Regions from separate parts of the Colwellia sp. MT41 genome, predicted to be linked through region 1. Evidence: predicted binding sites of a transcription regulator. Region 1 holds the regulator's gene; each other region holds the start of a gene.
What was found. The regulator LexA, encoded in region 1, represses DNA repair genes until DNA is damaged. The targets are predictions, from matches to a motif close to TACTGTATNNNNATACAGTA.

Region 1 (10,234 bases):
TGTAGCCAACTAAGCCGGAAAATGTCAAAAAAGCAGTCAGTGGATTGACTAAGCTATAAAGAATAATAAAACCGAGTAAGGCTATGCTAATGGCAAAAACAATGGCATTAGTGACGCTAATTCTACCCTCTGGCAACGGTCTATTATGAGTTCTGCCCATAATGGTATCAATTCTTTCATCAACAATATGGTTGATCGCTGCTGCCGCTGAAGATAATAAAGCAATACCTAACATAGCGGGTAGTAGCACTTGCCAAGGTAAACCGCCGGGAACCGATAAACTCATCCCCACTAAGGCGGTTAGTACCAGCAAGGCGACGACTTTAGGCTTGGTTATATCATAATAGGCACGCCAATTAGTAAAGATATGATTCATGGAAAAATTATAATTGTTGTTAGCAATTGGCGAGGACATAGTATTATTAATAGTTTTATTCATGGCCTTATTCATAGAACGACTCCTTGGAATTTTGTCTTAACCTATAAGCTAAGGTGATCAAACTCAGCATTAAACAGGCGGCAACTAAGTTGTGCGCTACCGCAATCTTAAGTGGCAACGAAAACCAAATATTACTCACCCCCAAACTGATTTGAATAACTAATAAACTAAGTAAAACCATGGCGGCGTTTTTGATCGCATGAGTCTTCGCTTTGAGAAAAACCACGATGGCTAACCAAGCGAGAAACACGCCGGTAATGATGGCGCCAAAGCGATGACTCACATGGATAGTCACTCGTTCATTATGCGCTAGGTGACCAAACTCATAGCTTTCTTGTTTGGGGGGAATTAGGTCAAATGACTGCTCAAAGCTTAAATCCGCTAGCCAATTCCCCTGACAAATAGGCAACTCTACGCAGCTCAATGCCGCATAGTTTGAGGAAGTCCAACCACCTAAGGCAATTTGCGCCGTTAAAATAGTAATGCCGAGTAGAGCATAGCGGCTATATTTTTTAAGTTGAAAATCTACTAAAGTAGCCCCTTGCGCACTTACTCCCTTGGCATTAAGGCGCAAATATAATAAAAATAGCAAACATAAGGTGGTAAAACCACCGAGTAAATGCGCCAGTACCACCACGGGCATTAATTTCAATGTTACTGTCCACATACCGAGAGCGGCTTGCAAGATAACAATGCCTAAAATAAGTAACGGCAGCAATACGGGAGACCTAACGCTGGATCGCGTTGCAACGCGTAATTTAATTGAACAAAAGGCAATAGCAGCAATAAGTAAACCAAGGCTGCCGGCAAAATAGCGGTGGATCATTTCATTCCAGGCTTTAGTCGGCTCGACCGTGCTTTGTGGAAACGCTTGCTCGGCCACGGCAATTTGTAAACTGGTTTCTGGTACAGCAAGCAAGCCATAACACGTTGGCCAGTCTGGGCAACCTAAGCCAGCATGAGTTAAGCGTGTATAAGCACCTAAACCAATCACCACAATGGCTAATAATAAACTGGTCAGTACTAAACGACGCAGTGTTTGCTTGTTTTTACTCTGCTCTGTCATTTAGTTAACCCACCTTGGAATATTTCAAAAGTTTTTTCATATCATTGATAATAGCCTTACCAAAAGACGTTTGCTGCTGCTCATGCTCTGGCAGCTGATGGCTTAAAATAATGTTGCCTAGAGGATCGGCAATCAGCACTTGTGGCTCGTGTAGCAAGTTTTTCATTTGCGCTGTTAAGGCAAGTATTTGCCATTGGCTCTTGGCAAGCCGTTCACTTTGCTGGGCGGTAAATATATTTTCTTGCAGTAATACCGGTGTGACCCTTGGCATATCTTTTCCTAAAGTGACATAACTGTTGTGCACAATTTCAATGCTATGCAAACATATATCAGCACATTGCTTAGGTAGTCGATAAATAATAAGCCATTGTTGGCCAAATTTTTGTTCCTTAATGCCTAAGTCAGTCAGTGTTAACGGCTGTGTTAATAACCTACCTTCATTGGTTACGCCTAAGTCTAGCCACTGATTGTCTAAGGCTAATTTAGCTAATAATATCGGCAAGATAAAAACCGTGATTAACAATAGTAAGCTGCGGCGATTTTTATTATTTGCAGCATGCTCTGGTTTATTGCTACTGCTTAGCGTATTGCTATTATTTGCATCTAGCTGCTTGTTTGACTTAGTCATATTTTACCGCCTTATGCTTGTTGTTATTATTGAGAGTATTAATGTCAGTATTTTCCGCTGGGATATCGGCGCAAGATTGAGCTGAATGTGACGGATGACGACCGGCAAGCTTTGCTGTATTGATGCGCAAACAAATCATCAATATTAGCCAAGCAATAGCTAAGGTTGCCCATTGAAAGGCGTAGCCGAAATGTTTTTCAGCTGGCATCACTATAGGGTGCCAGTTCTTTTTATAGCCAAGGTTTTCTTCTTGGTCCACATAGATGACAAAGGGTAGCAGTGGCTTATTTAACCGTACTTTGTTTAACTGTGCTTTATTTATCAAGGTGGAAAATTTAGCTAATTCAATTTGTTGCACCCGCAATGGCCAACTGGCTTGAGTAAAGTCTTGCTCGGCCAGCATTATGCCTTGCTCGACAATGCGTACATGTCCTTTAAACGTATAGTGCCCCTGCAAAGGGATTACTTCAGGCAGTATACTGCGATCAATTGAACCTTGTACCCAGCCTAGATTAACTAATACTGCATGAGTTGCTGTTTCGACAACTTGTAATACTCGATAGCCTAAAGAAGTCTTTTCCACTTGATTATCGAGTAAAAAGATATAGTTTTCGTTAAACTGGCCGTTAATCGTGACGGGAAAATCGTTAATACTTTCTTTACCGGTGAATTGCTTTTCCTTAGAGAGTCTGACTATTTCTTTAAGGGTTAGTGGCGATTGCTGATTAAGTTGCGTAATACGGGCAGCGCGCCGCTCTTTCTCTAAGCCACGGTCATACTGCCAGAAAGATAGTTTAACCAAACCGACAAAGACAATAAGCGTGAACCCTAACCAAAGGGCGTTTCTTACTACTGATTTAGTTGATATTTTTACTTGGGTATCGACATACTGCAAAAAGTCAGACCTTATAAAATATAGACAAAAACAAAAAGTATTAGCCAAACCACATCGACAAAATGCCAATACCAACTTGCTGCTTGAAAAGCAAAATGGTTATCAGGGGTAAAATGACCTTTTAATACTCTGCACCACATAATTATCAGCATGATACAGCCCAAGGTGACATGCATACCGTGAAAGCCAGTCAATAAGTAAAAAGTGTTGCCATAGACACCGCTATCTAGAAATAGGCGCATTTCTTCAGAATAGCCATGCGCGTATTCTAGAATTTGAAAAGAGATAAAAGCCAAGCCTAGTAGTATGGTTAGGCCAAGCCACTTTTTTAAAGCACTGCGATTATTTTTGATTAATGCATTATGAGCAAAGTGGGCAGTAACTGAAGAGGTTAATAGTAAAACCGTGTTAATTAACGGTAAGCCAAACCAGCCCATCGCCGTAGTGGTGGTGCCATCAGGGGTTTTTATTAACGGCCAAGTCGCAATAAAGTCAGGCCAAAGGACAGCGCCAGTTGCGACATTATTGCCAGCGCCACCAAGCCAGGGTACTGAAAATACGCGTAAATAGAGTAAGGCACCAAAAAAAGCCGCAAAAAACATCACTTCAGAGAAGATAAACCAACTCATACCTTGGCGGAATGAATTATCCATCTGATGTGAGTATTTACCCGTTAACGATTCATTAATGACATCACTAAACCAACCCACTAGCATATAAATAACCAAGGCTATGCCTGCTAGCAGTAAATAGCCACCGTAACCACTCTCTTCATTTGCTAAATCAGTGACAAAGTTTCCCGCGCCAAAGGCAATCATAAAGAGTGCCACCGCACCCATGATTGGCCAGTGGCTTTGGCTGGGTACGTAATAACTTTCGTATGCTTTGTTAGTCATTTTCTATCCCTTTTTCAGTGAACCCTATGACGACTTCTCTGTTATGTCATACAAGGTATAAGATAAAGTTAAGGTGTTAATATCTTCGGGTAACTCTACATCGACATAAAACTGCAAGGTCATTTCAACTTCCTCTGCGGCCCTGAGCGGTTGTTGAGTAAAACAAAAACATTCAATTTTATGAAAATAATTTGCCGCTAAGCCAGGTGAAACTGACGGTACGGCTTGTGCGGTCATGTCATAACTTGCTTTGTTTTTTGCATAGAATGAAACCAGGGTAATTTCCCCTGGATGAACAGTTATTTCATTAATGACAGGCTCAAATATCCATGGAATACCTTGGGCATTGCGGGTAATAAATTGCACGGTAACGGTACGAGACTTGTCAATAGTCGTGGCGGTATAAGCCACAGCCGTTTTATTCGTTTTGCCATTTAAGCCGGTAATATCACAAAAAACATCATATAAAGGTACCAGGGCAAAACCAAAACCAAACATAGCAAGTACCACAAGTAGCAGTTTCTTTACCGTCTTGCTGTTGTTATTGCGGCTTTCAGTCGCCGCTTGGTTTTGCTCGGTATCATTCATATTATTTAATGCCCTGCGGTTCGATATTGTCTATGTCTTTTTGCGAGGGTGGTGTACTAAAAGTGTGATAAGGTGCTGGACTGGCTACTGTCCACTCTAAGCCTACGGCACCCTCCCAAGGTTTGGCGGCTGCTTTTTCGCCACCGCGAATACATTTGATCACTACCACTAAGAAAATCAATTGCGATAAACCAAAGGCAAAACCGCCAATGCTGACCCACTTATTAAAATCGGCAAATTGCAGGGCATAATCTGGAATTCTGCGCGGCATACCCGCTAAACCTAAAAAGTGCATGGGGAAAAATAATAAATTTACTGATATTAAGGAACACCAGAAGTGCCATTTACTTAAGGTATCGTTGTACATATGGCCGGTCCATTTAGGTAACCAATAATAGGCACCAGCATAAATTGAAAATAATGAGCCAGTAACCAGCACATAATGAAAGTGAGCAACAACAAAGTAAGTATCATGATATTGAAAATCAACGGGGGTCATGGCTAACATCAAGCCTGAAAAACCGCCTATGGTGAATAAAATAACAAAGGCGATGGAAAACAGCATAGGTGTTTCAAAGCTTAATGAACCGCGCCACATGGTTGCTACCCAGTTAAAAACTTTTACCCCCGTTGGTACCGCAATGAGCATGGTGCAATACATAAAGAACAGCTCACCAAATAATGGCATGCCGGTGGTGAACATATGGTGTGCCCAAACAATAAATGACAGTAAAGCAATGGATGAGGTTGCATAAACCATTGAGCTATAGCCGAATAATCTTTTGCGAGAAAAAGTGGGGATAGTGGTGGAGACAATGCCAAAGGCTGGCAATATCATGATATACACTTCCGGGTGGCCAAAGAACCAAAAAATATGTTGGAACATCACCGGATCACCACCACCAGCGGCATTAAAAAAGCTGGTACCGAAATAGGTATCGGTCAGTAGCATGGTGACCAAACCCGCGAGTACGGGCATAACCGCAATCAATAAATAGGCAGTAATGAAAAAAGTCCAGACAAATAACGGCATTTTCATGTAAGTCATACCTGGGGCACGCATGTTCATTATGGTAACAACAATATTAATTGCCCCCATAATGGAAGATATCCCCATAATATGAATAGCAAAAACGAAAAATGCAGTACTGCCGTTAGAATAGGTGGTCGATAATGGTGCGTAGAAGGTCCAACCAAAATTGGGTGCACCGCTGTCCATAAAAAATGTACTCAGTAAAATGATAAAAGCAAAAGGTAAAATCCAAAAGCTCCAGTTATTCATGCGCGGCAGTGCCATATCTGGCGCCCCTATCATCATAGGTATCATCCAGTTAGCAAAGCCGGTAAAGGCGGGCATAATTGCGCCAAACACCATAATCAAACCGTGCACTGTGGTTAATTGGTTAAAAAAATCAGGTTCAACTAATTGTAAACCAGGCTGGAATAGTTCAGCACGGATCACCATTGCCATGGCGCCGCCGGTTAAAAACATAATAAAAGAAAACCATAAATAAAGTGTGCCGATATCTTTATGGTTAGTGGTATAGAGCCAGCGTTTTATGCCAGTCATTTTATGCTCAACATGATGTTCGTCGTGCGAATCTTGTTCTATAACGTCTGTAGTCATTTTATATCCCCTACTTCGCACTAGCAGCATCAACAGCTGCAGGTTGTACTAAATCACCAGTATTATTTCCCCAAGCATTACGCTCATAAGTCACAACTGCGGCTATTTCGGTTTTGGTTAATTGACTACCAAAAGCAGTCATGGCAGCATTTTTCTTACTACCGTTAATCACCATATCTAAATGAACAGTAATATCTCCCGTCGCAATCACACTGCCTTTAAGCGCAGGAAATGCCGGAGGTAAGCCTGCCCCTGTCGGTTGATGACAGGCAACACAAGCTTTTAAGTAGACTTTTTCGCCCATTGTCATTAATTCATCATGGCTATACACTTTAGATAAATCCTCTACTGGTACTTCTTCAGTTATTATCTCTACCGCTTCTTCAACTGCAGTTTCAATTGCTAAGGATGCTGTGGCCTCTTGTGCTTTACCTTCAACAGAAGAGGCAACAGCAGACTTTACATCAGATGCTTGCACTAAATCACCGGTATTATTGCCCCAAGCATTACGCTCATAGGTGATCACCGCAGCTAGCTCTTTTAAACTTAATTGCTTGCCATAGGCTTGCATGCCCGTGCCTGTTTTACCGTTAAACACTATATTGATGTGATCTTGTATTGTGCCTGTGGTAGTTATTGGACTGTCTTTTAGGGCCGGGAAAGCTGGCGGTAAACCTAAACCAGATGGCTGATGACATGCGGAGCAGTAGGCGGTGTAAGTTGTTTTGCCTAATTGCATCAGCTCTGCTTTAGACATGGCAGTAGTTAACGAGGCTTGTTCAGCACTGGCTGCTTGGGCGATACGTTGCTGTTGTTCATTAAGCCAAATGTCATAATCTTCTGCTGATTTTACTTCCACAACTATGGGCATAAAACCATGATCTTTACCACATAACTCAGCACATTGGCCGCGGTAAATACCGGGTTCATCAACCCTAGTCCATGCCTCGTTGATAAAGCCTGGGTTAGCATCTTGTTTAATGGCAAAAGCAGGTACCCACCAAGAATGGATGACATCATCTGAGGTTATTAGAAAGCGCACCTTTTTATTGGCGGGTATCACCAGAGGTTTATCAACTTCAAGTAAATAGTGCTCGCCCTTAATAGCAGTAGTTTCTTGTTGGTTTTGATACTGTTCGGGTGGGGTCGACAGGACAGAGTAATATTCGATATCTTGATCAAAATATTTGTAATGCCATTTCCATTGGGAGCCGGTTATTTGAATGGTAACATCAGAATTAGTGTTGTCTTCCATAGCGATTAAGGTGGTAGTTGCTGGTACTGCCATGGCGATTAGAATAACAATAGGTATTGCCGTCCATAATATTTCCACCTTGGTACTTTCATGAAAGTCAGCGGCTTTTGCCCCTTTAGACTTTCGATGAAAAGCCATGGACCAAAACATTGCACCAAAAACTATTACGCCAATTGCGGTACAAATCCAAAGTACCAGCATATGTAAATCATAGACATCTCTGCTAACGGCAGTAACCCCTTTTGTCAGGTTTAACTGCATTTCTGCCCAGGCTGAATTGGTAAATAGGCTGACCAACACTAGCCAAATTAGCTTATGTTTCCCCACACGGCATCTCCTCTTGGTAATCATAGAGAACAGATGTGCAGCAAAGTACTTCATAACCACTGAACTGAATATCTGTAGTTTTTATTATTATTAATAAACTAACAATATCTCGGTTTAGCCACGGTTTCGCGATGGTGAACGATTGATGGCGAATAAACAATACCCTTGGGTATTCCTCCCGAGATCAGGTTAATTATTGACGTGAAGAGTAATCTGGCATGGCACTATAAATTTAGTGTGACAGTATTAGCGCATTGACGTCTTTTTATTCTTTTTATGTTCGTTTTATATGCGTTACTGTTAATAGAATTACGCTAAAATTCGATCGAGGTCAAATATTTTATAGCTAAGTAATTATAAAAAAGTCATTCAATTCAATGGAGTAATAGCTCTAAAGCCTGTGTGAGCTATACTGGAAGTAGCTTTGTTAAAGATAAGAGGGGCATTAAAAAATAGTAGCTAGGGGGAAAATAAATTTATTAGCTTGAAGAAAAAAAAGCACCATAATTACTGCCAATGCTATTATTGGTAAGTGTAATTATGGCGCTTGTTATATTACGGATTAAGCACACTAGCTTGCCTAGGTTTTGTACATTTTACATCCAACTACCACTGCGGATGATACCAACGGCAATACCTTCAATATGAAACTCTTGCTTGCTTAGATCAACTTTAATGGGCGAAAACTCTGCATTTTCAGCATGTAAATAAACAATATTCCCTTCACGTTTATAACGTTTTACCGTGACCTCGTCTTCTACTCGGGCAACAATCACTTGGCCATTTTGTACATCAGTGGTTTGATGTACCGCCAGTAAATCACCATCTAAAATACCAATATCTTTCATGCTTTCGCCATTAACACGTAAGAGATAATCAGCGGCTGGGTGGAATACATTGCCATCCATTTTATAATGCTCTTCAATATGTTCTTGCGCCAAAATAGGTTCACCGGCAGCAACACGGCCAATAAGCGGTAAACCCTCGGGCTCTAAAAACTCTTCAACTAAGCGAATACCACGAGAAGTGCCGGCAAGCATTTCAATATAGCCTTTTTTTGCTAAGGCTTTTAAGTGCTCTTCAGCGGCATTTGCTGATTTAAAACCAAAAAATTTAGCAATTTCGGCTCGAGTTGGCGGCATGCCAGTGTCTTTGATTTTATCTTTGATTAAATCATAAATTTGCTTCTGGCGGTTAGTCAGCGGGCGTAATTCGGTTGTTGAATTTATCATAGCATTAGCCTGTAAATTTACACAGTATTACTGTTAGTATATACAGGATTATTTTAAAGGCAAGCATTTACTTTTAGTTGCATAATAATCATATTCTTACCGCTAATGCTGACATTTAATAACTGCGAATTTTCTGGAGAATTTTTTGCTTGTAACTTAACTAGATGACCAACAGGCACGGTGCAATCTTTACCTTCGGCGGTGTTAACCATCATGGTGTCAGTGAGGCTATAAGCAAACAGTAAGCTATCAGCTAGCAAGGCAAGGGTGACATTTTGTCGCTCACTATAGCAATTCACCTCAGCTGAAAATGCTGTTTGTTTAGTCATGATATTGAAGTCTTTTATGCCGCCATTAAGCAAAGAACCATGAGTTTTATTGGCGCCATCAAAACGGGCTATATCCAGTAATTGTATTAACTTATCTACATCGCCATTACGATGGTCTAGTGTCAAACCTGCACCTTCGATTAAGACTAAATTACGTTGATAACCAGAAAAATTTGAAAAGTCGCCGTCATTTACCACGCTGGCGATACTTAACCGCCAAGCAAAATCATCTAAATTACCACCATCGCTAATGGCTAATTCTGTGGTGTGACCTAAACCATTTTTCCAGGGGATTGTTTTGAATTCATTTGGCGAGATTAACGTTATCACTAGTATTACCTTAGGACTAATTGCTGTTGGGCAGTTATTTTATCTTATACCCGTCACCATTCAAAGTTCTCGATTTCAGTGGGAATTAATATGGCTTTAGGCAAGGCAAATAATTGAAGCATAGTCACTCTATGGTTTCATTATTTAACGCGGTATAAAGTCATGTTAAACCCATCGAAGAAGCGTTTGAGCAACATCACTTCATCGTTGCTGTGACTTATAATGACGCTGCATGGATGCAGCTTATTAGAGAATGCAGACGGTACAGGAAGTACCATATACGGATAATGCAGGAGCAATTATCCTGAGTATATTCTCCTGAACAACCATTATTTCATCACAGCGCCTTGAATTGAAATTGCTCAAGCACTCTGAAACATGCATCTTGAATGGTAACGGGTATATGCTCAGTTATTGGCAATATTTTATCATCTTGTTTTTATATTAGTATTTGCTTGCTAACATGTGCATGCCCACGTTAGAATCAGCTCACGTTTTGTTAGCCTCGCTAGCAAAACAATACTTGTCGGAGTGCCAAAGGCTGAGATCGCGTAAGCGGGATCCGTAAAACCTGATCAGATTAATATCTGCGTAGGAAACAAGAGAGAGTAATTTTCTTTCA
Region 2 (10,234 bases), 1.4 Mb from region 1:
CGCTATTGATAGCTAAGAGCCTTGTTTTTAATGGGATTTGGTAGGTTTTTGAATGGTGTTGAACGTCTTAAATAGTGCTAATGGCGTCTCCACCGGGACTCGAACCCAGAGCAGCAGCTTAGGAGGCCGCAGTTTTATCCAGTTAAACTATGGAGACATAGCATTAAGGTCGCTATTTTAACCATATTTCTTATGCTTTGTTAATGTTTTTATTAAATTTTTATGTACTTTAGCTTAGCTTCTTCTTATTCGAAGATAGTCACCTAGTCGTTAGTATGATTTTTATGCTTATTGCTTGATCTGTATCGTCTCTTTCTCACGCCCTAGTTATACAATGAGCTGTTTGTCATTCGTCGATAATCATTTCGGCGTTCTCTATTTCAGCAACAACTATTGCAGTAACAATAATGTGAAGGAGTTTTATTATGAAAGCAGCCGTTATTCATCAATTTAAAGGTCGTCTTGAAATTCAACAGCGAGATAAACCAAGCATTGCTAGTCAAGAGGTTTTGGTTAAAATTCATGCTTGTGGTGTCTGTCATACCGACTTGCACGCCTGCCGGGGTGACTGGCCGGTTAAACCTAAAATGCCACTTATTCCGGGTCATGAAGGCGTTGGTGAGATTGTTGAAATTGGTGAGCAAGTTAAACATTTCAAACTTGGTGACCGTGTTGGCATCCCCTGGCTTTATAGTGCTTGTGGCTATTGTGACTACTGTTTAACCGGTAATGAAAATTTATGTTTATCACAGCAAAACTGCGGTTATTCGGTTGATGGTAGTTATGCCGAATATTGCAAAGCCCATGGTGATTATGTGGTAAAAATTCCTGATGGTATTGATTATGTTGCAGCAGCCCCTTGTTTTGTGCCGGCGTTACTACCTATAAAGCACTGAAAGTATCCACCGCAAAACCGGGTGAGTGGGTCGCTATTTTTGGTATCGGTGGTTTAGGGCATTTAGCGGTTCAGTATGCCGTTGCCATGGGCTTAAATGTTATTGCCGTTGATACCGGCACTGATAAATTGAAACTTGCTAAAGAACTGGGGGCCAGCCTTTGTTTAGACTTTAAAAGTGATGATGTTGTTGCGCGTGTACTTGAGGAAACCGGTGGTGTGCACGCCAGTATCTGTACCGCCGTTAGCAAAAGTGCCTTTGAGCAGAGCTATAAAGTCATTCGCCGAGGGGGTAAATGTGTGTTAGTCGGCCTACTAGCAGAAGATATGCCGCTGCCTATTTTTGATACGGTATTAAATGGCGTGAGTGTTATCGGCTCTATTGTTGGTACCCGGAAAGATTTAGTTGAGTGTTTAGACTTTGCCGCGAGAGGTAAAGTTAAAGCCATTACCATTGAGAAAAAACTAGAAGATATCAATGAGATTTTTGACGATATGATTAATGGTGAGATTACTGGCCGTGTGGTGATGACGTTTTAGCTTTCTTTGGCAATACTTATTAGCGCTAACAGGCTTAAATTTATCTGTTTATTCAAAGCCCTCCACTGTGGATAACGGTTAAGGGCTTTTTTTATGTGCGTAGTTGTAGCCCTGTATTTAGGGGACGTTTGTTCTGCCTGCCCACTTAATCAAAACAATTACTGTAAACGTAATAGCTAAAGATTAATTACCGCTAAAATAAATAAACTTTTTCCAAACTATTTTGCTTACCCGCGCTACTTTATAGTTGCATACCAGTAATAATGACGCTTATGTAGCGATAGCGTAACAAATTTTTTAAGTGATTTTTTTTAAGTAATAGACTAATAATAGGAGCCTTTGTGTTTGAAAAAAGCGATGAAACGCTCATAGCGCAGCGCTAAAAGGAAAAAAATAAGCTTGGCTAACACTGGTAAAACGTTATGAGAAACCTCTCTAAAACTACGCTTTACGTATGGTGAATAATCCGGCTGATACCATGGATTTAATGCAAGATATCTTTATGGCATTATTTCGAAATTTATCCAAGTTTCGAGGTGAATGTCCCTTTAAGAGTTGGCTGTTTAAGATTGCTCATTATCGTTGTCTTGAGTTTTATCGACGTAAACGGCCGATGCAATCACTTGATGATGTGCCAGAGCAAGAAGATGAACAATCGTTATGCCTAGAAAAAGACTTATTTTTACAACAGCAAAGTAGCACGCTATTACAAGCGATACAGCATTTACCGGTCAAGCAAAAACTGGTAGTGGAGTTAAAGTTTTTCCAGCAGTGTACTTTCGAAGATATTAGTCAGCAACTTGGCATCTCAACCAATACCGCCAAGTCACAATTATATAGCGCACTCGATAAATTAAAACTGCAGTTAGCAGGGTCGTGGCTACAAAGATCAAATATTAGTCTTTAATAAAAAAGACATTAACGCTTGTGCCAACAGTAAGCTGACCGCTAAAAAGCTATTAGCCAAAGCAGAGCTGTATCAGTTCTAGTTTCGTTGGCTAAATTTTAAGGCAACTAAGTTTAGCTTTATCTAGCTAGACTTAGTTAAGTTACTGTGAATGTTTGCCGCCATAAATAGCGTAATGAATATTCGCTACTTATGGCTTTTTATCTGGCATAAATTAGTGAGTGAGGATTTAATTCATAACAAGACTTTCTAAAATGGTGATAAGATAATATACTGTTTAAATATACAGTACTTGTTTTGATACTATGAAAAGTTGTCTGTTATGAAAGTTATTCCCATCTATATTGAAGCTGGTATTTCTGGCTTTGAATCGCCCGCTGCCGAATATAAAGAGTTAGGTCTAAGCTTAGATCAACTTATTATTCGCCATCCCAATGCGACTTTTATTGGTCAAGCCATAGGTCATTCTATGCAAGGCATAGGTATTTTTGATGGTGATATACTTATTGTTGATAGGTCGCTTACCGCCAAAAATGGTGATGTCATTGTGGCAAACTATAATGGTTGTTTTGTCTGTAAAATTTTGGATAAGCCACAAGCACGGTTATTGTCTGCTTCTCAGCAATTTGCTCCGGTAAATATTAAACCCGAAGACACCTTCCAGCTAGAAGGCGTCGTTACTCAGTCTATTCGTCTGCACCATCCAGTTCCCGATTTACTTGCATGTTTGCACTAGTTGATGCGGTCTCATTTTACGCCAGTGCTGAGAAAGTCTTTGATCCCAGTATTCGTAATAGACCTGTGGTGGTACTAACCAATAACGATGGCTGTATTTGTGCGGTTTGCCCTATTGCGAGAAGGTTAGGTATTCCAAAGTTTAAGCCTTACTTTCAAGTGAAGTGGTTATTAGACAAGCATGATGTGGTGGTTCGCTCTTCAAATTACGAACTCTATGCTGATTTGAGTGATAAAATGATGGCGGTTATTGCTCGTTATTGCGATAAGCAACATATTTATTCTATTGATGAATCATTTTTAGTTTTTAATAATTATCAAAATATTATTAGTGATTGGCATGCCTATGGCCATGAGATAAGGCGCGCTATATGGAAGGAAACACGCTTACCTGTTGGTGTTGGTTTTGGCTCTACTACTACCTTAGCTAAAGCGGCTAATCATGCTGCAAAAAAATTAACCGGCTTTAACGGCGTCGCGGTTATTGATAGCCCAAGTAGTGCTAAGGCCGTGCTCACCCGCATGGCTGTTAATGAGGTATGGGGCGTGGGCCGACGCATTGCAAAAAAATTAACAGCCCGGGGCATTAATAATGCCTACCAGTTAGCGCAGCAAAACCCTAAAGCTATGCGTAAAGAGTTTAGCGTTATGATTGAGCGAACCGTGCATGAACTCAATGGCATTACCTGCTTATCTTGGGATGAGGTTAAGCCAGCTAAGCAAGAGATCTTTTCAACGAGAAGTTTTGGTCAACGCATTATGGATATTCATGCATTGCAAGCCGCCTTAACCAGTCATGGCGCTATTGTGGCTAAAAAATTGCGACAACAAGGTAGCTTAGTTAAGAAGCTGATAATCTTTGCTTCGAGCTCACCTCATGATGAAAACTATTATAAGCAGGCCATTAGCTACCGCTTTAGCCAAGCAACAGATAATAATTGCGACATAGCTACCGCAATAACGAGTGCGCTGAGTGATATATTTGTGCCCGGTGTGCGTTTTTATCGCTGCGGTGTCGGTGCGATTGAATTACAAAGTCGTGCTTTTCAACAAGCGGATTTATTTTTACCCGCGCAAACAAACCCAGCTTTGATGGCATGCCTTGATAAAATAAATAAGCGTTATGGTCAAGGTACCTTAAAAGTTGCGGCGCAAGGGCAAAGTGATAACTGGCAGATGAAACGGAATTTTTTGAGCCCACAATACACTACCTGCTGGCGAGATATCCCTAAAATTCAGTGTTAATTTAAAGTGAAATAGTTGGCATTCATGTATTTATTTTAATCAAGGCTCGGTCTTAATCAATAACAGGAAAAATAAGCTATTGATGAAGGCTTAATAGCTTTGCGCTGGCAAGTTAGTAAGGAATTAAGTAATATGCCTTTTTTCAAGTAAGCAAATCTTTAAGGGTGTTATTGAATGGGTAAATTTATATTACTCGCTATTGTTATTGGACTATTTGTCTTCTTCATTATGCGACAAAGTAGCAATAAAGCAGCGGCCGAAATTAATATAAAATTAGGCAGTGAGTTTTTAGCGGCTAATAAAAGTGAGGCTGGGGTAATTACAACCGCTTCTGGTTTACAATATAAAGTGCTAACTCAAGGTAGTGGTACAGAGCACCCAAGTGCATCGTCGAAAGTTAAAGTGCATTACCATGGAACTTTACTTGATGGCAGTGTCTTTGATAGTTCAGTCGATCGAGGCCAGTCAATTAGTTTTGGTTTAAATCAAGTAATTAAAGGCTGGACTGAAGGTGTGCAGTTGATGGTTGTCGGCGAGAAAACGCGTTTTTATATTCCGTCAAGTTTAGGCTACGGTAACAAACCGGCAGGAAAAATAGGCCCTGGAGCATTATTAATTTTTGATATTGAGTTACTGGCGATAAACTAAGCCAAGTTGTTAGACAAAACAGTCTAAATTAAAGCCCATTTAGTATGACTAAATGGGCTTTTTTTTACCAATTTGAGAGTTAATTAAGCAGCCAAGTAGCTAACTATTCGTCATCTCACTAGCTACTTAATTAGCTACCTACCTCATTAGATAAGTCATTAAAGAACATCGTTGTTAATAGTATCTCAACTCTCGTACTTTGCCCCAGAACACCCAGTATGAGAAGACGGTATAGCTGAAGATCACGGGTACTACTATGATCACTCCCCATAATAAAAAGCTTAACGATTCAGGCGCTGCTGCGGTTTCCCAAATGGTTAATTTACCCGGCACTATATAGGGGAAGAAGCTAAAGGCAAAACCAAAAAAGCATAAAGCAAATATAACAACAGCAGCAACAAAAGGTCGCCAACAGCCTTTATCCATTTCAGCAGGTAATGTTTTCAACTGTAATAAGCTGTAAACAAATAAGGCAAAACACAATACCGGTAAAGGCAATATATATAAGGTGGTCGGCCAAGCAAACCATTTAGCAAAAACATCAGGGTTAATTAAGGGGTTTATCGCTGAAACAGCCACTACGCCGATAAAGCAAATAACCCCGGTCTTTTTAGCCCAAGCTACCGCTTGTACTTGTAAGGCGCCTTCTGTTTTCATGATCAGCCAACATGCACCAATATAGGCATAGGCAGCTGCAACACCTAATGCACTGAGTAAGCTAAAGGCATAAGCTGCTAGAGAGTCTTCAAAGCTCATAACATACATGCCCAGCATATAACCTTGGCTCAAGGCTGCGAGTAATGAACCTACTTTAAAGACCTTGTCCCAGGTTGGTTTATGGCTAAATGCTGCTTTGGCTCTGAAATCAAAAGCGACACCGCGTAGTATCAAGCTAATTAATAATACCGCCGTGGGTAAATAGAGCTCTTTAAAAATGTGGCTATGGGCTGATGGAAAAGCAATTAACAACAAGCCAATAGCCAAGACCAGCCAGGTTTCATTGGCATCCCAAAAAGGGCCAATAGAGGCGATCATGGTATCGCTATCATCTTTTTGTGAAAGTGGTAGCAATATACCAACACCTAAATCAAAGCCATCTAATATGGCGTACAACAATATCGACAAGCCCATTAGCGAAACAAATATGACTGCCAGTGAATTAGCTTCAAACATTATCATTCTCCTTGGTATTCGGTGACTGGTTTGTTGAGTGAGCTATTGCTGTGTGAACCACAGGTTTAACTTTCTCATCATCAGTGATTTCTTCAATTTCAACTGCACGATTTGCCATGGTAAATAGTGTGTGTAAATACGCGGTCATTAACACCACATATAAAGTGAGATACAAGACGAGAGATAAAGCGACATTGCCAGGTGCTATAGTAGTTGCGGCATCTTTAACCGTTAAAATTCCGGTAACTAACCAAGGTTGTCGTCCTATTTCAGTAACATACCAGCCAGCTAATGTTGCTACCCAGCCAGAGAAACTCATGGCAACCAATACTTTTAACAGCCATCGCGGCAAAACATTATTACGCATGAGCTGTATTCGGCTAAACCAAGAGATGATTAGCATTAACATGCCAATGCTAATCATAATACGAAAAGCAAAAAATACGGGTGCTACGGGTGGGTGATTACCTTCAAATTCGTTTAAACCCTTTATTTCACCTTCAAGATCATGAGTTAAAATTAAACTGGCCAGTTTTGGTATGGCTATTTCAAAGTGGTTCTTTTTTTGCTCTTCATCAGGTATAGCGAACAGTATTAGCGGCGCGCCTTTTTGGGTCTGCCAAATTCCTTCCATAGCGGCAATTTTTTGTGGCTGATGCTCAAGGGTATTTAAACCATGCAGATCACCCATAAATATTTGTAGTGGTGTTAAAAACATTGCCACAGTTAAGGCTATTTTTAGTGTCAGTTTTGGGGCTTTTTTATCATCACCCTTAAGTAATCGATAAGCACTGATACCCGCGATTAAAAAGGCGGCGGTTAAGCCTGAGGCAATAAGCATATGGGTTAAACGATAGGGAAATGACGGGTTAAAAATAATGGCAAACCAATCTACTGGAAAAGCAACACCATCACGCATTTCATGGCCTTGGGGGGTATGCATCCAAGAGTTAAGGGCTATAATCCAAAAGGCGGACAGGGTAGTACCTATGGCAACAATGAAGGTAGATAAAGTATGTACTCTAGCGGAAACTCTTTTTATGCCAAATAACATAACACCGAGAAAACCCGCTTCGAGAAAAAATGCGGTTAATACTTCGTAGCCCAATAAGGGGCCGGCAATATTACCAACGGTTTCCATAAACTTGGGCCAGTTAGTACCAAACTGAAATGACATGGTAATGCCAGTAACTACACCAATGGCAAAGGTGAGAGCAAATATTTTTACCCAAAATCGATAGGCGCGCATCCAAACAGGATCGCCGGTTTGATCAAAGCGTAATTTGAAAAAAAATAAAAACCAACTTAACGCTATGGTGATTGCTGGAAAAAGAATATGAAAACTTATATTGGCGGCAAACTGAATGCGTGACAGCATTAACGTTTCAAGCACGATGGACTCCGTTAGTTTATCATTTACCCTGCAGGTAATAAGCTGCAGGGTAAATTGATAACGTTAGTAATTTATTATAGAAAGTTAAAAAACACATAAAAAACGGTTAAGATCACACTTTACCGTTGTTAATTAATTTATCTTTAAGGTTGATAATTTTACTTACCCCAGCGCCTAGTTTCATTAGCGTATTAAGCTGCTCTGGGCTCAGGCGTTGCAGTTCACTGGCCCAATGGGTGACGGTTTCGAGTAAGTCATGAATTTCATGCATCTGCTTTTGTGCATACTCTTCTTGTTGATTAGTCGGCTCAGTTAATAAGTTATCGCGCAATAGTGACAGGGTTGGGTCTATTTCGCGTTTACGGCGCTCTTCAAAGACCCGAATTGCCATTTCCCAAATAGAGCCTGCAGGTGAGTAATACTCTTTTCTGTCTTTAGGTTTATGTTGAACCTGTACTAAACGCCAGGATTGCAGCTCCTTAATACCCATGCTGACATTGCCACGAGAGATATTAAGTGCCTCAGAGATTTGTATAGCACTTAACGGCTCTTGATAAATAATTAATAAGCCATACATTTGACCGACAGTGCGATTAAAGCCCCATCGGCTGCCCATTTCGCCACAATGCATAACAAAAGATTCTATTTTTGACGCCAGTATCATAAGTTCGTTCTGAAGTTTCAGTAATTTCTGAAAGTTTAAACTTATATTGATATAGATCAATGATTAATTTGCTCTATTTTGTACGGGTTATTCCTAGCAAGTAATAAAGACATTGACATGAAAATTAAAGGTTTATTTAAGTTACTATCAAATAATTATTAACTTGTTATTTAATTTTTATTAGCTGATAAATGTAACCTAGTAATGGAGTATTGCCGGGGGGAGCTTTTAAAAAGAACAGCATATATCCTCGCTGGCTAAAACCATGAGCTTTATCAAGCTAAGCGATTAAAACTGGCTTTAATATAGCTAAGGCAAAAAAAAAGCATGTCTTGATGACATGCTTTTCATAGCGATTTAACGCTTAACTAAACAAACGCTAGATTAATAAATCGTGAATATTGACGAGATCTTTTTTACCCGCGATGATTTCATCAGGGGTTAAACCAGATAATTCATGGGGGAACACTAACCATTCATCAGAGGTATGAACAAAGTAATCAGGAGCAAAATCTACTTTTGAATTTTGCGGTTTATACCAAGGACAAGCAACACGAACATCTTGTGGCATATTATTGCGCATATTTTTCTGCAGCTGCTTGATAAGTGCATCTATGCTTCGACCGGAATCAAAGACATCATCAACAATGAGTAAATCATCGCTGGCGTTGGCATTTTCTATAATGTAATGCAGGCCGTGCACTTTAATTTCTTTATTTTGTTTATTGATCCCATAATAAGACGAAGTACGAACGGCAATATGATCAGTTTCCACACCTTTAAAGTCGAAATATTCTTGCACAGCGATACCAATAGGTGCACCACCACGCCATATGCCGACGATAAATTGTGGACGAAAGCCATCTTCAAATACTTTGGCGGCTACACGAAACGAATCTTCTAATAATTCTTGTGCGGTAATAAAATGTTTTTCCATTGCCGAGGAAACCTTTGTTGAAAAAATAATAAGCGTTAATTATAACCTGACTATGGAAAATAGTGTACCGCTAGCAACATTAAAAATGTGACAAAAGTACAGGAACTAACGTGTGCCTTATAAAATAAGCATAAAAATAGCCTTTGTTTTTTGCGCAGGGCAGAGCACAAACGATTAAATTACTTTACCGCTGATCTTGGTGGCAGAGTATTACGCAAGTGGTTACTTTCTGGGTTTATGTGGTTAAAAAGTCACTAGCTGAAAAAGTGCAGGCAGTTTTTCCGGTAAAGGCGGGGGGAAATTTTAACGGCTAAAAAATGATAAAAGGATAAAATAGTTAAATAGTTGTTTGACATTGGAGTTAACTCCAAGCTTTATGATGTAAGATATTCATTAAGGCTGGACTTTTACAGAATTAAATACGGGATAGATTATGTATAGGATAGGTGAACTGGCGCAAAAATTATCGGTATCGACAGATACCTTAAGGTATTATGAAAAACATAAATTGTTAGCCGCGACCAGTCGTGCCGATAATGGTTACCGTTTATATAATGAGGGAGCACTGAGGATTATGCAGTTTATCATCCGAGCTAAAGCTGTTGGTTTTAGTTTAAAAGAAATCAGTGGCTTACTCTCTATTAAAATTGATAAAGCCAGTCATAGTTGTGCTGAAGTCAAATCATTTACCGAGCAAAAACTTAGCCAAGTAAATAATAAAATAGCCGAGCTGGCATGTTTTAAAGGCTCACTGGAATTATTAGTTGCGGCTTGTTGTGGTGGCGAAGAAGAAGCAACCCACTGTTCAATTTTATCTGCACTGGAGAATGTCGATGCAATTATTAGTAAGTAATTTTTGGCAGTTGTTTGTACTTTCGGCCCCTTGGTTAATGTTAGGTTTATTGATCGCGGGCTTAATTAATGTTTATCTACCAAAGGATTTCCTCATTAAACACCTAGGCAGTGATGGTCTGCTTACCACGATAAAAGCCGCGCTGATTGGCGCACCTATGCCACTGTGTTCATGTGGCGTTATTCCCGCTGCTTTAGCACTGAGGCGAGCGGGCGCTTCTAAAAGTGCCACCACGGCATTTCTC
Region 3 (10,234 bases), 710 kb from region 1:
CTAAATGCTGCGATGGCCATGGCAAAATAAATGCCCATAGACAAAGAGGCTGCCGGTACATGAACATAGAAAATACGAAAGCTGTCACCTTGCTGATAATCAGCAGGGGCAAATAGTAGTGCCCATACTAAGCCTATACTCAGGAATATTGCCGCAAGCGCACTTAGCCAAGGTAATAACTTATTGGTGAGGCGATAAGATACTTCCGGGTTTGCGTAAGGGTGTAACCATTTCCACATTTATTTATTCTCACTATTTTTGTCGGTTATAAGGCAGGGTTACCGTGTTATTTCTCATGGTAAAGTAACAGTGCTATTTAGTGTTTATCGTGTCTATATTGAGCGTTACCATTTCCACGTACCGCCTATTCATGTTAATTACTACTCACTATTTTTTGTCGGTTATAAGGCAGGGTTACCGTGTTATTTCTCATGGCAAAGTAACAGTGCTATTTAGTGTTTATCGTGTCTATATTGAGCGTTAGCATTTCCACGTACCGCCTATCATGTTAATTACTACTTACTATTTTTTGTCGGTTATAAGGCAGGGTTACCGTGTTATTTCTCATGGCAAAGTAACAGTGCTATTTAGTGTTTATCGTGTCTATATTGAGCGTTACCATTTCCACGTACCGCCTATCATGTTAATTACTACTCACTATTTTTTGTTGGTTATAAGGCAGGGTTACCGTGTTATTTCTCATGGCAAAGTAACAGTGCTATTTAGTGTTTATCGTGTCTATATTGAGCGTTACCATTTCCACGTATCGCCTATCATGTTAATTACTACTCACTATTTTTTGTCGGTTATAAGGCAGGGTTACCGTGTTATTTCTCATGGCAAAGTAACAGTGCTATTTAGTGTTTATCGTGTCTATATTGAGCGTTACCATTTCCACATACCGCCTATCATGTTAATTACTACTCACTATTTTTTGTCGGTTATAAGGCAGGGTTACCGTGTTATTTCTCATGGTAAAGTAACAGTGATATTTAGTGTTTATCGTGTCTATATTGAGCGTTACCATTTCCACATACCGCCTATTCATGTTAATTGGTACTCACTTTTAGGGCGGCGCCCACAGCAAAGGGGGCGAGCGTTAAAGAGCCAAAGAACAATGCGCCGATTATAGCAAGTTGGCCGCTGTAAGGTAAACCAAGTGCGGCAGTGTCTATGGCGCTGGTAGCAAAAATTAATACTGGGATGTATAGCGGTAACACCAGTAAACTGAGTAACACACCGCCTTTTTTAATCCCCACGGTAAGGGCAACACCAACCGCGCCTAATAAGCTAAGCACCGGTGTGCCGAGTAATAGAGTAAGCATTAAGGCGGTGTAACTGTTTTCATCTAGATGCAGTAACACCGCTAACAGTGGTGCTATTAAGATAAGTGGCAAACCGGTTATTAACCAATGAGCAAATATTTTAGCTAATACTAACAAAAAAATAGGATGAGGGCTTAGCAGCATTTGCTCAAGGGAACCATCGAGGTGATCTGATTTAAATAAGCGGTCTAACGATAATAGCGTTGCTAAAAGGGCTGCTACCCAAATAATGCCGGGGGCAATCCGGCTTAAGGTTTGCGTTTCAGGACCTATGCCTAAAGGGAAGAGTGTAATGACAATAACAAAAAATAATAATGGATTAATGATGTCATCTTTATGTCGCATGGCAATGGTAAGATCGCGCTTTAATACCAACATAAAGGCATGGCGATAAGAAAGCTGCTGTGATAACTGCGTGTTATTGTCGAGATTAGCTGTTACGGTTGCAGTTTCGTGCGCAGACTGGGCTTTTAAGGTCATTAGGTTACTTCTCTAAACGCTCTAAACGAAATACATATTAATCGAAGCACCATCAATAACTGTAATCTAAAGTGATTTTTTTGATTTGCTCTGGCTTAATGCTAATTAAATCTTGATGCGTGGTTAAGATAACACAGCCACCGCGCTCTGCCTGTTGAGCAAACAGCTGTTCTAAGCTGGCAACGCCTTGTTTATCGATGGCAGTAAAAGGCTCATCTAAAATCCAAATAGGCGCATGACTTTGATATAAACGCGCTAAAGCAATACGTCTATGCTGACCGGCACTTAAATGTGAGGCTAAGCTGTCTTCAAAGCCAGACAGATTTACCTTGGCTAAATACGCTAAAGTATCGGCATTTTTGTTACCATGTAAGGCCAAATTAAAATCAAGATTTTCTTCTGCGGTCATCTCACCTTTTACCCCGGCTAAGTGGCCGAAATAGAGCAGGTTTTGTTGATATTCTTCTCGACAGCGATTGATCGCTTGGTTTTTATAGTGAACTTGACCATCATAAGGCTGAGACAAACCTGATAAAATACGCAATAAACTGGTTTTACCTGAGCCATTAGGGCCTTCAACTTGCACTATATCGCCCGCATGAATATCGATTGACAATTCATCAAATAATAAGCGTTCTTCGCGAATACAGGTAAGCTTTACCGCACTGAGCAAGGGAGTTGAGGTTTGTTTAGGCAATGTCTTCACTTTTTCTTTATCTATGTTGGTTAAAATCTACCGCTTTAAGTGTGCCGGGTGAATGCTAACGTTGTTGGTCGAATAACTTTTGCTATGGATCGTATAATCACTTTGCTCGATATACTAACATAGCCAAGATTAACATAGCCCAATAAAGTTGTAACATTATGAAACAATTCGAGCAGTTAATTTACATTAATATTTGCATCAATAAAATGTTAGTATGACGCGGTAATTTTTAGCCTTATTAGTATCGATAACTAATTATTCAAGGTTAATTGTTTTTTTTGAAGTAGAGCGGAGAACCCAATGATACCTGACCTGGTAGCAACCCAGATGCCTGAGCTTATACCTGAGCTTGGTCACTTAGCCCTTATTATTGCTTTTGCATTTTCTATTTGCTTAAGCTTGATTCCGTTAATAGGTGTTCATAGCCCGGAGCATAGTTCTTTAAAGAAGCTTATGACCTATGCTAAACCACTGGCCTACGGTATGTTTTTCTTTACCGGTATCAGTCTTATTATTCTCGGCTACAGTTTTGTCATTGATGATTTCTCCGTTAAATATATTGCCAATCATTCTAATACCCATTTACCCTATTACTTTAAAGTAAGCGCTGTTTGGGGCGGTCATGAAGGCTCATTATTATTGTGGGTCTTCTCTTTAACCGCATGGACTGCTGCAGTTGCACGTTTTTCAAACGGTATTGAAGAAGAGTTTATCTCCCGTGTTTTAGCGGTAATGGGTATGATTGCTATAGGTTTTATCGCTTTTACCTTATTAACATCGAACCCATTTGAACGTTTATGGCCGAATGTACCCATGGAAGGCCGGGATTTAAACCCCCTATTACAAGATGTTGGTTTAATTATCCACCCGCCCTTACTCTATTTTGGCTATGTTGGCTTTGCTGTCTCCTTTGCTTTTGCTGTTGCCGCTTTAATGGCTGGCAAGATGGATGCCGCTTGGGCTCGTTGGTCTCGTCCTTGGACAATTGGTGCTTGGACGTTCTTAACCATAGGTATAGCGCTAGGTAGTTGGTGGGCATACTATGAACTTGGCTGGGGCGGTTGGTGGTTCTGGGATCCAGTTGAAAATGCATCCTTTATGCCTTGGCTTGTTGGTACGGCACTGATCCACTCTTTAGCGGTAACAGAAAAACGTGGTATCTTTAAAAACTGGACTATTTTACTGGCAATATTTGCTTTTGGCTTAAGTTTATTAGGCACCTTCTTAGTACGCTCAGGGGTGATTACCTCGGTACACTCCTTTGCGGCCGATCCGGGTAGAGGTATCTTTATTTTAGTGCTGTTGGCGATAGCTATGGGTGGAGCGTTAACCCTGTATGCCTTCAGAGCGAATAAAGTGGCGAGTTTTTCACGCTTTGCTTTTTACTCCCGAGAAACAGCACTATTATTGTGTAACGTCATTTTGGTTATTGCTACGGTAACCGTACTGCTTGGCACCTTGTATCCATTATTGGTTGATGCCTTAGGTTACGGCAAAATCTCAGTGGGTCCTCCTTATTTTAATGCCGTTTTTATCCCGATAATGAGTATTCTTTTCATCTTTATGGGTGTTGGTCCTTTAATTCGTTGGAAAAAAGCTAAAAAAGGCGAGTTACGTAAGCAATTATTTAAACCCTCGGTATTTAGTATTGCCTTTGGTTTAATGTTTCCAGTGGTTTATGGTGGCGAATTCAATGCCTTGGTGGCCATGGGGATTACCTTAGCAACTTGGGTTTTCTTAATCGTGGTTAAAGAAGTTAAAAATCAGTATCAATTAGCCGGAAAAATAACCACCAGTCATTTAGGTATGGCAACTGCGCACGCGGGTATTGCTATCACTATTGTTGGCGTCACTATCGTTTCCATGTATGAAACTGAAACCAATGTAAAAATGTTCCTCAATGACAGAGTCACTGTTTCAGGTTATGAGATTGAGTTCAAAGGCATTAAACATGTCGAGGGGCCAAACTATAGTGCTGAGCAGGGACAAATCAATATCTATAAAATTAATGGTTCGGGCGAAAGTGACTTTGTTACTTTACTCCAACCTGAGCGTCGACAATACCGTGTGCAAACCATGGGCATGACTGAAGCAGGTATTGATGCCGGTTTATTTCGTGATGTCTATGTCGCCTTAGGTGATCCATTACCTGGTGGTGCTTGGGCAATACGTGTGCACTATAAGCCATTTGTTCGTTGGATTTGGTTAGGTGCTCTTTTCATGGGGCTTGGTGGTATTCTTTCAATACTGGATAAACGCTATCGCCGTAAAAAGCCTGTGGTGGCTAAATCAGCGGTAGTGGCAGATTCACTTATTAATCCGCTAGCCATTTCACCTACCAGTACGGCAAAAGTGTCGGAGACATAATGATGGGCCAGTTAATACGTTTTTTGCCGCTGTTGTTAGTCATCGCTTTAGGTGTGGTGTTATATCGTGGCTTATCACTTAATCCGCAAGCTATGCCATCGGCATTAGTGGGCAAAGCTATGCCAGATTTTGCCCTGAAAACACTTAGCAATAGTGACAAAGTAGTCACGCAAGCAGATCTGCTCGGTGATATTGTCTTAGTTAATGTGTGGGCGACTTGGTGTCCTACCTGTAAGTATGAACACCCCTATTTGGTTGATGTGGCGAAAGACCCTCAGGTTAAACTGTATGGCTTGAACTATAAAGATGAACGTATTGCCGCACAGCAGTGGTTGCAGGATTATGAAGACCCCTATGTATTTTCTATTTTTGATGAAGAAGGGTCTTTAGGGCTTGATCTTGGTGTTTATGGTGCGCCGGAAACGTTTGTTATTGATCATCACGGTATTATTCGTAAGCGTTTTGCCGGTGCCATTGATACAAAAGTATGGCGACGCGAATTTGCGCCATTAATTGCTCAGCTCATTGAAGAAAAAAAGCAGGGAAAATAACATGCGTATATTCAGTCTAGTTATACTTTTGTTGACGTTAGCGTTTAGTGTTAATCAGGCGCAAGCAAGTCCAGTCGATACATATGAGTTTCGTGATGAAGTCACTAAAATTCGCTTTCAAGCGTTAACTAAAGAGCTACGCTGTCCCAAGTGTCAAAATCAAAATTTAGCCGGTTCAAATTCACCTATTGCGGCTGATTTGCGTAAAGAGCTTTATGAGTTATTGCAGCAAGGTAAAGCAGACAGTGAAATTGTCAACTTTATGGTAGAGCGCTATGGCGAGTTTGTTTTATATCGCCCAAGAGTCTCTGCTCTGACCTACATATTATGGTTTGGTCCTGCACTCCTTATTTTGTTAGGTATTATTGTCGTTATTGTCGTTGTGCGGAGAAAACCCGTGGCTAAAGAAGTCTTGGTGTTAACAGCCGAGCAAGAAGATAAGTTGAAAAACTTATTGAATGACAAATAACCGTTACCACTCGAACCATTAACAGAAGTAGTAGATAGCATTATGGAATTTTTAGTAATAAGCCTTATATTTTTAATTTTATTATTATTGATGGTATGGCGACCTTTCTTTAAACAGAATAGCCAAGACGTTTGTCTAGAAAGTAACGTGCGTGATGAAACCAATGTGCGTTTATATCAGGAGCACAAAAAAGAGCTAGAAAAGGACTATAGCGAAGGTGGTATTGATGAAGAAAATTATCAATACCTGCTGGCTGAACTCAATCGTACTTTACTACAAGATATTGAGCATAGTAGCCAAGACGTAAATACTACTGCAAATATAAGTAAGCCATATTCACCTTTATGGCCGTTAGGATTAAGTGTATTTATTCTGATTTTTTCTGTGGCGCTATATGACAAACAGGGTAGTTACAAACTGCTCACCGAATTACCTGCAGGCCATGTTCAGCAACAAGTTATGTCACAAGATAACATGCAACAGCAACGTGAAAATCAAGCCATGGCACATATTGAAAAGTTGCTACAGCATATTGAAGATAAACCACAAGATAGTGAAACTTGGTATAACTTAGGGCAAACTTATGTTGCTGTTGGCAGCTTTGACGAAGCGATTGCGGCGTTTACCCAAGTGATCAACATTGAAGGGGAGCATGCTGATTTATTAGGGGCTATTGCTCAAGCGCTTTATTATAAAAATGACCAAAAAATTAATGGCCAAGTACAAGAATATATTGATAAAGCCTTAGCCCTTGATGTTAATGACCCCTCAACCAATATTTTACTCGGTATGCATAATTTTATTGGTGAAAATTATCAACAAGCCATTACTTATTGGCAGCGGGTAATTGATGCTAATAATCAAGGGGTTAATATTGCCGCCCTGCAAGAGGCTGTAGCAGAGTCTAAAAGTAGACTCGGTATTTCAACCAGTAACTCAGCAGCTAACGCAGCAAGTAATACCGCGCTTAATTCTAGCCAGAGCGCACACGATAGTTCAGGCCCACAATTGAAAGTGAGTGTCAGCCTGTCTGATGATCTTGCCAAGCAGTTAGCGCAAGGCGAAGACCGCGTAGTCTTTATTTATGCAATACCGACCAATGGTCAACGTATGCCACTTGCGGCGGTTAAAATGAAAGCCAGTGATCTACCGACCGTTATCGTATTAAATAATAGCCAAGCAATGAGCAGTGAACATACTATCGGTAGTGTCGATAAAGTACATGTCTATGCCATTGTCTCAATGCAAGGGGGTGTGGGTATTAAATCAGGTGACTTTAAAGCGGAAGCCCTTGGTGTCGAGGTAAACCGTACTGAAACCCTTGAACTTATAGTGAATGAACTAGTTGAGTAGTCTGGTAGAGTAATTGCCCAGGGGTAATTCAATAACTTAAAAATAAGAAGAAAAGCCCAATGAAATCTCGCTTTAGTGCCGGTAAAAAAAATAACGATAACACTGATTTAGATAACAAAAGTTCACTAACCGCAGTGTTATTAACTAACTTAGGTTCACCAGATGAACCTAGCACTAGTGCCTTACGCCGTTATTTGCGAGAATTCTTATCAGATAGAAGGGTGGTTGAAATTCCACGCTTGCTCTGGCTTTTGATCTTACACGGTATTATTTTACGTATAAGGCCGGCCAAGTCAGCTAAGTTATACCAAAGCATTTGGCAAGATGACGGCGCACCTTTGTTAACCACCACCGCCGCACAAAAAGAAAAATTAGCCATTAAAATTAAAGTGCAATACGGTGATAATGTCATTGTTGATTACGCCATGCGTTATGGCAAACCGTCAATTGCCAGTGTTTTGCAGAAATTTCAGCAACAAGGTGTAGATAAAATAGTAGTATTACCTTTGTACCCGCAATATGCAGGGCCAACAACGGGCTCTACTTTTGATGCTTTAAGTAAAGAACTTCAACAATGGCGCTATGTGCCAACAATCTACTTTTTAAATACTTACCACCAAAACCCGCTTTATATTAAGGCGTTGGCCAATACCATTGTTGAACATGTAAAAGCGCATGGTAAGCCGGATACATTGGTTTTGTCTTATCACGGCATGCCAGAGTTATTTCGCCAGTGGGGTGATCCCTATTATGATTTTTGTTTGCAAACAAGTCAGTTGTTAAAACAGCAATTATTAACCGGTGATATAGCCGCACAGTGTTGTTTTAAAGAAGATGAAATAATCTCTACCTTTCAATCTCGCTTTGGTAAAGCCCAATGGCTACAACCTTATACCGATGAAACATTAGCTAGCTTACCCAAACAAGGTAATAAACATATTGCCATTATAAGTCCGGCCTTTAGTAGTGATTGCCTAGAAACGTTGGAAGAATTAGAACATGAAAATCGGGAAATATTTATGGCGGCAGGTGGCGAGCACTACCATTATATTGCTGCACTAAACGATCGTGATGATCATATTGATGCCTTGTTTGATGTCTTAGTACCAGCACTCGGTTCGCCAAAACTTAATTAATTTAGTTCAGCTGTGGGGTTAGCAACAAGTTAGCCACCAGACAATGCACTTGCTAAGCCAGATTAAAATGGTATACTGTTTTTATATACAGTTGTTTGGCGGTAGGTGTTAAATGAGTAATCAGCGAAAAATAATTCACATTGATATGGACTGCTTCTATGCCGCCGTTGAAATGCGAGATTTTCCTGAGTACCGGAATATCCCACTAGCAGTGGGAGGTGATGGCCCTCGTAGCGTATTGTGTACCAGTAACTATCAAGCACGCCAATTTGGCGTTCGTGCTGCCATGCCAGCTATCAAAGCAAAACAACTTTGCCCCGAGCTTAAAATAGTCCATGGCCGCATGGATGTATACAAACAAACCTCTAAAGATATAAGAGCAATATTTTCTCGCTATACCGACCTTATTGAACCTTTATCCCTCGATGAGGCTTATCTTGATGTTACTGATGCAACTATGTGCCAGGGCAGTGCCACGCTCATTGCTGAAAAAATTAGAGCTGATATCTTTAATGAGTTAAATTTGACCGCATCGGCAGGCATTGCGCCCAATAAATTTTTGGCTAAAATAGCCAGTGATGAGAATAAACCTAATGGCCAATGTGTCATTACTCCAGATAAAGTTTCAGCTTTTGTCGAACAATTATCGTTAAAGAAAATACCCGGTATTGGTCCTAAAACCTTTGCCAAGCTCAATCGCCATGGTTATGTAACCTGCGCGGACGTACGCCAAAGCAATATAAGAGCATTACAAAATATTGTTGGTAAATTTGCTAATAGTTTGTATTTAAAAGCTCATGGGGTCGATAATAGAGCTTTAGAGGTCAGCCGACAGCGAAAGTCACTCGCCATTGAAACCACGTTGATGGACGATTTATCAACGCAAGATGAGTGTCAGCAGGTAATAGAGAGCTTATATGAAAAACTATTAACTCGATTGGCACCGCACAGTAATAGGGAGATCATTAGGCAAGGGGTAAAGCTAAAATTTGCTGATTTTAATCAAACCACGGTTGAGACCCAGAGTAATGAATGTCAGCAAGCCCTTTTCCATAGTTTATTGTCAAAGGCATATGGTAGAGCAAATAAACGCGGTATCCGCCTTGTTGGTTTAACCTTAGGTTTTGCGGACGAAAAAGACAATAATGCTCAACTGACCCTACCTACTTTTTAAACAAAAAAGTCAGTAGTAATAGACTACTGACTTTTGTTTTGCTATATCACATTTTAAAACTATCTAGTAAGAATTTATTGCCAAATTAACGTGCCCCATTTGCCATTATCCCAGTCTGTCGAGTTTGCAATAATAACGATAACTTGCGCTAACTCTTCTTCAATGGCTGATAAATCTAAATTATCACCAGTTAGGTCAATACCAGTATTAGTAATTATAGTTATAATTACTCCTGCAGTATTTCGGGCCGTTGCAATTAACTCTTCAGTGGTTAGATCTGCTACTTCATCGGAAGTGACAATATTAACAATGTCATCAAGTAAATTATCGACAACATTTTGAGAGACTGCGTCTGCAACTGTAATATCGATAATATTATCGCTAATTACAACATCGGCAATTATTTCAATAAGCCCTGCAGTTGCTGCTATTTCTTGCTCAGTTGTTAAGCCACTCGCTTCAACTAAGCTGATAACGCCTTCAACAATTTCTTGAAAAGTTATCACATCAGTTAATTGAGCTGCAATAGTTGCATCGATTTGTTGTAAATCAAATATTTCTTCAATATTGCTTTCTGTCCCTTTTACTAAAGCTAGATTAGTGGCCACTGAAATAATAAATTCAGCTGAGTCTAATAATGTTGCCTCTGCTTCGGCTGCTTGAGCAATAAAGG

Region 2: the regulator LexA is predicted to act here: its motif matches at 2,614-2,633, upstream of CMT41_RS13415 (LexA family protein).
Region 3: the regulator LexA is predicted to act here: its motif matches at 8,461-8,480, upstream of dinB (DNA polymerase IV).

Annotation. Positions count from the first base shown of each region.
Region 1 is NZ_CP013145.1:231,370-241,603, forward strand. It holds gene cyoE (heme o synthase) at 1-415, opposite strand, end outside; gene CMT41_RS01005 (COX15/CtaA family protein) at 444-1,505, opposite strand; gene CMT41_RS01010 (hypothetical protein) at 1,510-2,133, opposite strand; gene CMT41_RS01015 (SURF1 family protein) at 2,126-3,028, opposite strand; gene CMT41_RS01020 (cytochrome c oxidase subunit 3) at 3,040-3,924, opposite strand; gene CMT41_RS01025 (cytochrome c oxidase assembly protein) at 3,949-4,512, opposite strand; gene ctaD (cytochrome c oxidase subunit I) at 4,514-6,139, opposite strand; gene coxB (cytochrome c oxidase subunit II) at 6,150-7,655, opposite strand; gene lexA (transcriptional repressor LexA) at 8,318-8,953, opposite strand; gene CMT41_RS01045 (HutD/Ves family protein) at 9,007-9,612, opposite strand; TPP riboswitch at 10,130-10,227, shown strand.
Region 2 is NZ_CP013145.1:3,134,062-3,144,295, reverse strand. It holds tRNA gene CMT41_RS13430 (tRNA-Arg) at 82-157, opposite strand; partial or broken gene adhP (alcohol dehydrogenase AdhP) at 426-1,435, shown strand; partial or broken gene CMT41_RS13420 (RNA polymerase sigma factor) at 1,777-2,342, shown strand; gene CMT41_RS13415 (LexA family protein) at 2,665-3,078, shown strand; gene CMT41_RS13410 (Y-family DNA polymerase) at 3,066-4,322, shown strand; gene CMT41_RS13405 (FKBP-type peptidyl-prolyl cis-trans isomerase) at 4,551-4,970, shown strand; gene cydB (cytochrome d ubiquinol oxidase subunit II) at 5,145-6,143, opposite strand; gene CMT41_RS13395 (cytochrome ubiquinol oxidase subunit I) at 6,136-7,536, opposite strand; gene CMT41_RS13390 (GbsR/MarR family transcriptional regulator) at 7,649-8,200, opposite strand; gene CMT41_RS13385 (phosphoribosyltransferase) at 8,580-9,137, opposite strand; gene zntR (Zn(2+)-responsive transcriptional regulator) at 9,571-9,990, shown strand; gene CMT41_RS13375 (SO_0444 family Cu/Zn efflux transporter) at 9,971-10,234, shown strand, end outside.
Region 3 is NZ_CP013145.1:937,905-948,138, forward strand. It holds gene CMT41_RS03945 (heme ABC transporter permease) at 1-239, opposite strand, end outside; gene ccmB (heme exporter protein CcmB) at 1,050-1,703, opposite strand; gene ccmA (cytochrome c biogenesis heme-transporting ATPase CcmA) at 1,858-2,502, opposite strand; gene CMT41_RS03960 (heme lyase CcmF/NrfE family subunit) at 2,839-4,878, shown strand; gene CMT41_RS03965 (DsbE family thiol:disulfide interchange protein) at 4,881-5,429, shown strand; gene CMT41_RS03970 (cytochrome c-type biogenesis protein) at 5,431-5,898, shown strand; gene ccmI (c-type cytochrome biogenesis protein CcmI) at 5,941-7,251, shown strand; gene hemH (ferrochelatase) at 7,311-8,387, shown strand; gene dinB (DNA polymerase IV) at 8,500-9,561, shown strand; gene CMT41_RS03990 (carboxypeptidase-like regulatory domain-containing protein) at 9,636-10,234, opposite strand, start outside.